2 regions of the Priestia sp. FSL H7-0729 genome follow, and region 2 is predicted to be linked to the other one. Evidence: riboswitches for the same ligand, from Rfam matches in the RefSeq annotation. Region 2 holds a riboswitch; the other holds the start of a gene.
What was found. Region 2 has a riboswitch for glycine ahead of sdaAB (L-serine ammonia-lyase, iron-sulfur-dependent subunit beta). Riboswitches for the same ligand answer to the same signal wherever they lie in the genome.
Positions count from the first base shown of each region.

Region 1 (4,432 bases), on a different contig from region 2:
CCGCATCCAGCAGTTTCAATTGAAGGGCATCCACGTCGGTTCCTTCAGGCAGCTTAATCACAAATTCATTGAATGTTGGGGCATTAAACGTTAGGCTAACGCCGGGAATCGCAGTTAATGTATTCAGCGTGTAATGGCTCTTTTGCAGATTCAGATCTGCGACATCCATCATGCCTTGTTTACCCATGATGGACATATAGACAGATGCGCTGAGCGCAAGCAAAGCCTGGTTGGAACAGATATTGGATGTCGCCTTTTCGCGGCGAATGTGCTGTTCACGTGCTTGCAATGTCAGTACAAAACCGCGTTTGCCGTTGCGGTCAGTTGTCTGACCAACGATCCGTCCGGGTATCCGGCGCATATGGGGCTGGGATGCGGCGAAATATCCGCATGTCGGGCCGCCGAGTGAAGCGGCGATGCCAAGGGGCTGCGCATCGCCTACAACGATGTCGGCACCCAGCTTGCCTGGGGCTTCCAGCAGACCCAGCGATAGCGGGTTAGCACTTACAACGAGGAGACCCTTGTGCGCATGCACGAGGTCGGCGGCTTGCTTTACATTTTCCACGGCACCAAAGAAGTTTGGGCTCTGGATCATGACAGCTGCGGTATCATCCGATATGGCGGCTTGCAAGGCATTCCAGTCTGTGACTCCATCCTTATAGCCGATCTCGACAATCTCCAAACGGAGTCCATGCGCATATGCCTGCAATACCTGACGGGCTTCCGGATGAACGGTACGGGATACGATGAGCTGTTTGCGACGAGTTGCCGCTGCGGCCAGATTCCCTGCTTCGGCAAAGGCGGTTGCGCCGTCATACATGCTGGCATTGGCTACAGCCATACCGGTCAATTCACAGATGTAGGATTGAAATTCGAAAATGGCCTGTAATTCACCTTGGCTGATCTCAGGCTGATAAGGTGTGTAGGCAGTGTAGAACTCGGAACGGGAAATGACATGATTGATGACGGAAGGAACATGATGATCGTATATGCCTGCGCCGAGGAAGCTGGCGTGAGTTTCGAAATTGGCATTGGCACCAGCTTGTTTGGACATGTGACGTGTCAGCGCATATTCATCGAGTTTGGAGGATACGGGCAGCTCGCCCTGATAACGAATCTCCTGCGGAATGTCCTGGAACAGTTCCTCCAGCGTATCGACACCGATGGTTGCGAGCATGGCGCTCTGATCTTGCTCGGTCATGGGAATATAACGGTGCTTGCTCATGCTTGATCAGCTCCTTGAGTAGGTGTCTTTGACGTACGTGTCCGTTTATGAAAAGGGGTCTTTACGACCTCGGCTTTCAGTTTCTTGCCGCGGATCTCAATCTCAAGCGGGGTTCCGAGCGCAGCATATTTGCTGTCGATGAGGGCAAGCCCCAGATTACGCTTCAATGTAGGTGATTGCGTACCTGTTGTTACTTCACCGATCTGTACGCCTTCGGCGTAAATCGGATAGTGGGGGCGTGGAATGCCACGCTCCAGCACTTCGATGCCGACCAGCTTACGGGCGGGACCGTCATTTTTCTGCTGTAACAAGGCTTCGTGTCCGATAAAAGGTCCAGCATTCAGCTTAACAAACATGCCAACACCAGCTTCAAGCGGAGAGATGGTTGCCGACAATTCCTGACCATACAGGGGCAGCCTCGCTTCAAAGCGCAGCGTATCCCGGGCACCAAGTCCGGTTGGTACGAGTCCGTAACCTTCACCAGCTTGCATTAATCCATTCCACACCGCAGCGGCCTGGTCCGCAGGAACATATAGTTCAAAGCCATCTTCACCGGTATAACCGGTACGGGACAACAGCAATTTTACTCCACAGACTTCGGCATTCTGCACAAAACGAAACGGTTCAATCGTGGATACATCCGTATCTGTAACTTTTCTGATAATATCTACAGCCAGTGGTCCTTGCAGGGCGAGAAGTGCCGTCTGCTCCGAATCGTTGGTCATGCTTACCCCAGGGATCAGATGCTCTTGAAGCCATGCCCAATCCTTATCGATATTGGAGGCGTTAACGACAAGCATATAATGCTGATCTTCCAGCTTATACACGAGCAGATCATCCACCACACCGCCATCTGGATAACACATCAGGGTGTACTGGGCTTGACCCGGAACCAGCGTGGTCACATCATTGGTCATCATTTGTTGCAAAAATGTTTCAGCCTGCTCACCCTGTACCGTAAATTCGCCCATATGGGATACATCAAACAGTCCAGCACGCTCACGCACCGCTTCATGCTCTTTCTGGATTCCGCTGAATTGCACCGGAAGTTCCCAGCCTCCAAAATCAATGCACCGTACGCCTTCATATTGTTGATATAGTGGGAAGAGTGGTGTTCTAAGCAAATCGGACATCAAATCACCTCGTCATGGGCCGTCAAACGGCCGAATATGCAATCGTGGATCAATGAACCAGAGTATTTTTTAATTTTCAGTTAGGAGTCATTCGTAGATAAGTATGGTAAGGCAGCTATGGCAGCGCCGTTCTACATCCTGTATTTCGTTTTTTTTGGGAAAAAGGAAAAGGACAGGCCAAAGAATCGGCATGCCAAGTAGCACGCTGCATTCTAAGGCTCTGTCCCTTGTACCTGAGAGTTACCCCGCCACATTAGTAAAGCAGGTTTCCCCTTGGGTGATCATGACGCCCGCACAGGGCGAATAGATGCTCTCCAGAGTTGCGTCCCGTAAAAGTCCTTTTGCCTGAGAGATTCACCCCCGCTTATCGGTGGTTTACTCCTTCGGCGTTACCTCATGTACATCCCGAATCGGGTGTCACGGGTAATCTCTCCCTTTACATTCATCCGCGGGTATAACATAGTCCAATAAACACATTTACTCCTCTCATTAAAACGTGAATCCACTACCTATGTCAAGAACGATATCATAAATAATGATTAAAAACCGAATGTTTATTTTAAATTTCATTTTATCGTTCGTGTATTTAAAAAGGTTGCGCTTACTATTCTAATATTCACCAGTATATGTAGAAAGAGTGTATTCAGGTTACGGTTTGAGGAGGCCATTATCAAATAAATTGTGAGGTATCTTGACATTTGAATCAAAAATATCATACGCTATGTTCTGGGAAAAAGGTTAGGGTCAAAGAACGCATGCACTCATTAATGAAAAGCGAGGCGGATATCGATGAGCGAATTGAAAAGTGATTTCCTGTACAGTGAAGAGCACGAATGGGTGCAAACCGTAGGGGAGGATACTGTACGTATTGGCATTACCGAGTTCGCGCAGCATCAGCTGGGTGACATTGTGTTTGTGGAATTGCCTGACCTTGAATCCAATGTAAAAGCAGAAGACAGCATTGGAACGATCGAATCGGTCAAAACGGTGTCGGACTTGTTCTCTCCCGTCACAGGTTCAATTATTGCAGTCAATGATTCATTGCAAGATTCACCTGAACTCGTGAACAGCTCTCCTTACGAGGAAGGCTGGATGATTGAGATTCGTGTTGAGGGAGATCTGACAGCAGCATTATCTTCATTGATGAATGCAGAAGCGTATCGTAAACATACGGAAGAATAGGATCCACGAACTTGTACTTATTAACATATATTTTATAACAAAATAAAATGAGCTTTAAATAGTTTTGACCTGTGTGAGCCGAATGCTTGCACAGGTTTTTTGTGTTTTTCAAGAACGATTGAGAATGTGAAATTAAGCAGATTGTGGATGTAAATCCTCTGATTGGACCAAGCTATAGGGTAGAAAATGATGCTGGAAATGACAAAAGTCATAGGCAAGAAAAGCCTTGTGTACCAATGGTTTCAGCCATTATGCATCAATTAAAACGATTACATAACCTAATGTTGTCATCATTGTTCATGACGAAAGTACGCTTTCATTTGATTGAACAGGAGAGCATTCTCGCTTAGGATTACAGCAGGGGAGAAATGATACCCCTTTCATAAATCATAATCACTTGATCCGAGGAGGATAATACAATGAGTAATTTGGACCAATCGTCCAATTCCAAAGGTGGGCTACGGGTAGGTGTGCAGCGTTTTGGCCGATTCCTGAGCGGTATGGTCATGCCGAATATGGGTGCATTTATCGCCTGGGGATTAATTACGGCTCTGTTCATTCCAACAGGTTGGTTCCCTAACGAGACGCTTGCGCAGCTAGTTGATCCGATGATCAAATATTTGCTGCCACTGTTGATTGGTTACACCGGGGGTACGATGGTGCATGGTCAGCGTGGTGGTGTCGTAGGTGCCATTATGACCATCGGGGTCATTGTGGGTAGTGATATTCCGATGTTCCTCGGGGCCATGATCGCCGGACCTTTAGCAGCATGGATCATTAAAAAATTCGATAAATCGATCGAAGGTAAAGTTAAAGCCGGATTTGAAATGCTCGTTAACAACTTCTCAGCCGGTATTATTGGCGGGATCTTGGGGATCTTTGCTCTACTGGG
Region 1 is NZ_JBBOTQ010000005.1:55,145-59,576, forward strand. It holds gene gcvPA (aminomethyl-transferring glycine dehydrogenase subunit GcvPA) at 1-1,225, opposite strand, end outside; gene gcvT (glycine cleavage system aminomethyltransferase GcvT) at 1,222-2,358, opposite strand; glycine riboswitch at 2,577-2,678, opposite strand; glycine riboswitch at 2,682-2,804, opposite strand; gene gcvH (glycine cleavage system protein GcvH) at 3,148-3,540, shown strand; gene MHH93_RS13520 (PTS mannitol transporter subunit IIBC) at 3,960-4,432, shown strand, end outside.
Region 1: another riboswitch for glycine. It lies ahead of gcvT (glycine cleavage system aminomethyltransferase GcvT); the one in region 2 lies ahead of sdaAB (L-serine ammonia-lyase, iron-sulfur-dependent subunit beta).

Region 2 (4,432 bases):
ATACACCTGAGATCATATATAAGCGAGTCCATCTTCACATCACCTGGCGGTATTAAACAAGCGTCCTGCAGAACCCGGATTCGGGTTCGCGGACGCTTGTTTTTATATCACGGTTATATCATAATGTCACTGATTATATCGCAGTGGTCCCGTTCAGATTAAGCCTGAGGGTCCGTGTGCACTTGAGCATTATCCGCCCCACTTGTAGTTGTGTCAGCATCCGCTGGCTTCGACTCCGTCTCAGGCTCTGCACGCTTGGCCTTCGGTTTAGCCAGCTTCTGCATCATTTTACGGCCGGTTGGTGTCTGAGCCAACCCGCCTTGGGCTGTCTCCCGGTGACGGCTCGGCATCGCACTGCCTACTTCCAGCATCACGTCAATAACTTCATCTGACGGAATGGCACTACGCACTCCGGCCAGGGCCATGTCGGCTGCAGCCAGTGCAGTTACGGCACCCAGTCCGTTACGGATGATGCACGGAATTTCAACGAGACCTGCAACCGGATCGCAGATGAGACCGAGTGTATTTTTTAGCGCCAAGCCTACGGCATGAACGACCTGTTCCGGTGTACCTCCACGCAGTTCAACCATGGCACCCGCAGCCATGCCAATCGCGGAACCCACTTCTGCCTGACAACCACCCTCTGCACCAGAGATAAATGAATTGTTCGCAATAACATAACCAATCGCTCCCGCGCAGAACAACCCATTCACCAAATGTTCGTCCGTCCAGCCAAATCGCTCCTGTGAGCTAATAAAGACACCGGGGATAATGCCGCAGGAACCGGCTGTTGGTGTTGCCACAATGCGGCCCATGGAGGCATTCACTTCAGATACACACAAGGCATACGCCATGGCAAGTGCGGAAGCATCTCCTGAGCAAGTCTCACCCTTGCGAATGTACTCAGCCATTTTTTTACCGTCTCCACCCGTTAATCCACTGCGTGATGTGGTATCTTCCGTTAACCCTTTACGGACCGCTTCCTTCATCACCTGATAATATTCAGACATCTGCTTCACAACATCCGCTTCCGGTGTATTGGTCTCCTGAACCTGCTCCTCAATCATCAGCTGAGCAATCGTTTTGGATTCCGCTGTGCAGATCGTATTCAGCTCGTGTAAATGTTTAAATCGCATCCGAATCAACTCCTCTCTTCAAATCGATGACACGAATGTCCAGTACATGATCCAGCTCCTTTAGACGTTGGAGCATCTCAGGATTCGGCACCCCATCCATTTCCATCGCAGTAAGCGCTTCGCCATCTCGGGCTTTCCGATCCACCTGCATATACCCGATGTTAACCCCGGATGAACTAATCGTGGACGTTACTGACGCAAGTACCCCTGCCTTGTCTGCATGTCGCAGCACGAGTGTCGGAAACTCACCACTAATCTGAACACGAAAATCATTCATCGCATGTACCGATACACTTCCACCACCAATAGAAGCACCGATTAAGGAACATGTACGTCCTCCATGCCACAACTCAATTTTGACCGTATTGGGATGAGGAGCAGGCAGGCCGCTTGTATAAAACTCGACTTCCATTCCCGCTTCCTCTGCGTATTGCTCTGCATCTGGAATACGCGGATCGTCTGTGACATAATCCAGCAGACCGCCGATCAGTGCCAGATCTGTTCCGTGTCCCTGATATGTGTCAGCGAATGAACCATAGAGCGTCAGCCGCGCACGTTCAGGCGTACAACCTAACCACTGACGAGCGATTCTTCCCAGCCTTGCTGCTCCAGCTGTATGTGAACTTGAAGGCCCCGTCATCGACGGACCAATAATTGAAAAAACATCTTTAAATCGCACCTTGTAACCCTCCAATTGTATTCGTCATTTCCATCCAGATCCCATGCCATAATGTTCCTTAATTACTGAATGATGACATCAAAAAAGGACAGAAGAAGGCCCCAGGCCCTCTCTCTGTCCTCGATACCTGAGAGTTTCACAATCAGCAGTGTCTCACGACAGGGTGCACGGCCTGCGATTGCAGACAAGTCACCGGACTGACTGATTATATACCCCTTGGGTGGCGCAGTTTGCGCACTCTCCAGAGTTGCGTCCAACGATGGTACATTTACCTGAGAGATTAACCACTGCGCCGGGTGCGCAGCAGCTTGCTCCTTCGGTGCCTGGTAGCATGCGATTTTACTCGGTCTGCCCAGGTCTCTCCCGCTCGTTATCATCCGCTGTATGGAACTATTCTGAGCTCATGTCAGAACAGTAATGGAAATCGTTCATTCTTCTTCATTAAGATTAATCGACCGGAAGATTAGTGTCAACAAACTTAACGATTTCTTTGGATGTATTTCCTTCAATCCCTATCGAATCGATAAAACCCAGAATATTTTGTCAGCTTTCATTACATTAATGCGATGAAAAGAACTTCTAATGAACTTATTTCATTTCCCTTCAATGATAAAGCGCTTACTACTATTTATGATATTGATCACGAAATTGTTCGGGTATTCAGGCAACCATAATCTTTGAGCTACACTGTTCATAGCCCTTCCGGATCTGCGCACCTGGATTATCATTCACAGTTCGTAGAAGATACGCTCGTTCTGTACATAGGGTCTGCAATACTTGCTGCATAACTTTGGCATGCGGTCTTTCATCCATTCGTGCCTAGACTCGTTCGCCATCTGAAAAGCATAATAACCAAGTGTAAAGATCAACATGAATCCTTCCATTAATCGGATATCACGATCCGTCAGTGGAGCGATCTGTTTGGTATAACCGGATAAGAATAGGTCACGTTCCTCCCGATTGAACATAAGCGCTGCCCCTCCAGCATCGAACAGATAATAACCATAACCGTGTAGACAAAAATCAATCATGGATATCCCCTGATCCGTGATCAGCAGATTGTTGCGCGTAATATCCCCATGAATGATCCCCCATGTCTCCGCATGCTGTGGGTACGTTGCTAGCTGCTTATTAATGTTCTCAAACGTCTCAAGAAGCAGATCGAAGTCTTCCGTTGTAAAAATCCCCAGTCGGACACCTTCCTCCAGCTGCCCTAACATGACCAGATTCTCATGGACATTGCCATATGCCGGGCGTACCTTAGTTCGATCTGTCTGATTCTGCACACGTCCATATTGATGAAGCATCTGCAGTTGCGCACCAAGATCATATATCTGCTCGGTTGTCAGGCGTTCTCCCTGTTGGATGTCCCTGCCCTCAATCCACTCCAGTACTGTACAGCAGATTTCTTTACCTGCTTCACTTGTCCATAACGTGACCCAATCTCCTGATACATTACGTACCGGATGCTGTACGCGTAATGCTGTCGTTGCATTTAACTCATGAAGCAGGTTCATCTCAGCCTCCAGTGCAGGAGGCGTATGCTGAATGCCTGACATACTTGCATATGCGGCTTGATGGATACGCAGCAGATACTTCTGCCCGCTCGCTTCATCAACGACATGATACGTCAGGTTCTCGTTGTGACGAATATAGGAAACGACAGGTTTCTCCATGCTATAGTTCTTGATGATCTGAGCTGCCATATGGTCGTAAGACCTCTGATCCGTAGTGATTATCATCCTCTCCTTCGGAGTTATGTAAACGCTATCTTTATACTAAATATCGTAGCATGATTGCTCTACGCACAGCAAATTCTTCCAAAATCAAATTAAAAAGCACAACCCCGAACAACCGTCCAGGTATTGTGCTTCCTTTTGTCTCTATTTACTTCTTACTCTCTCTGTCTGTTGCTCTATGTGACACTCCTTGATCCAATTAACCGAAACGACCCATAATGTATTCTTGCGTCAGACGATTGTCGGGGTTGGTGAAAATATGCTCTGTATCCCCGTGTTCAATCATGTTCCCCAGATAGAAATAAGCTGTATAATCCGAGATGCGCGCTGCCTGCTGCATGTTATGTGTAACGATAACAATTCTTAGATCCTTTTTAAGTTCGGTAATCAATTCCTCAACCTTACCCGAAGATACCGGGTCAAGAGCAGATGCTGGCTCATCGAGCAGCAGAATCTGCGGATCAACAGATAGGGCGCGGGCAATACATAGACGCTGCTGTTGTCCACCTGAGAGGGACAGAGCTGACTCATTCAGCCTGTCTTTCACTTCGTCCCAGAGCGCGGCACGGCGCAAGCTTTTCTCCACAATTTCATCCAGTGCCTTCTTACTCTTCGTACCGCGGTAGCGGGGGCCAAACGCGATATTGTTGTAGATGGACTTATGAAAAGGATTCGGCTTCTGCCACACCATGCCAATCTTCTGGCGAAGCTTGATTACATCGGTTCCGGGCTCATTCAGATCGTTACCATCCATCCAGATATGTCCCTCTGTGCGGGAACCGGCAATCTCGTCGTTCATCCGGTTAAGCGACCGAAGGAACGTGGATTTACCGCAACCAGACGGGCCAATAAGCGCCGTTACACTTGCTTCAGGAAAC
Region 2 is NZ_JBBOTQ010000010.1:46,566-50,997, forward strand. It holds gene sdaAA (L-serine ammonia-lyase, iron-sulfur-dependent, subunit alpha) at 159-1,136, opposite strand; gene sdaAB (L-serine ammonia-lyase, iron-sulfur-dependent subunit beta) at 1,126-1,815, opposite strand; glycine riboswitch at 1,928-2,062, opposite strand; glycine riboswitch at 2,067-2,191, opposite strand; gene MHH93_RS20565 (phosphotransferase enzyme family protein) at 2,544-3,557, opposite strand; gene pstB (phosphate ABC transporter ATP-binding protein PstB) at 3,754-4,432, opposite strand, start outside.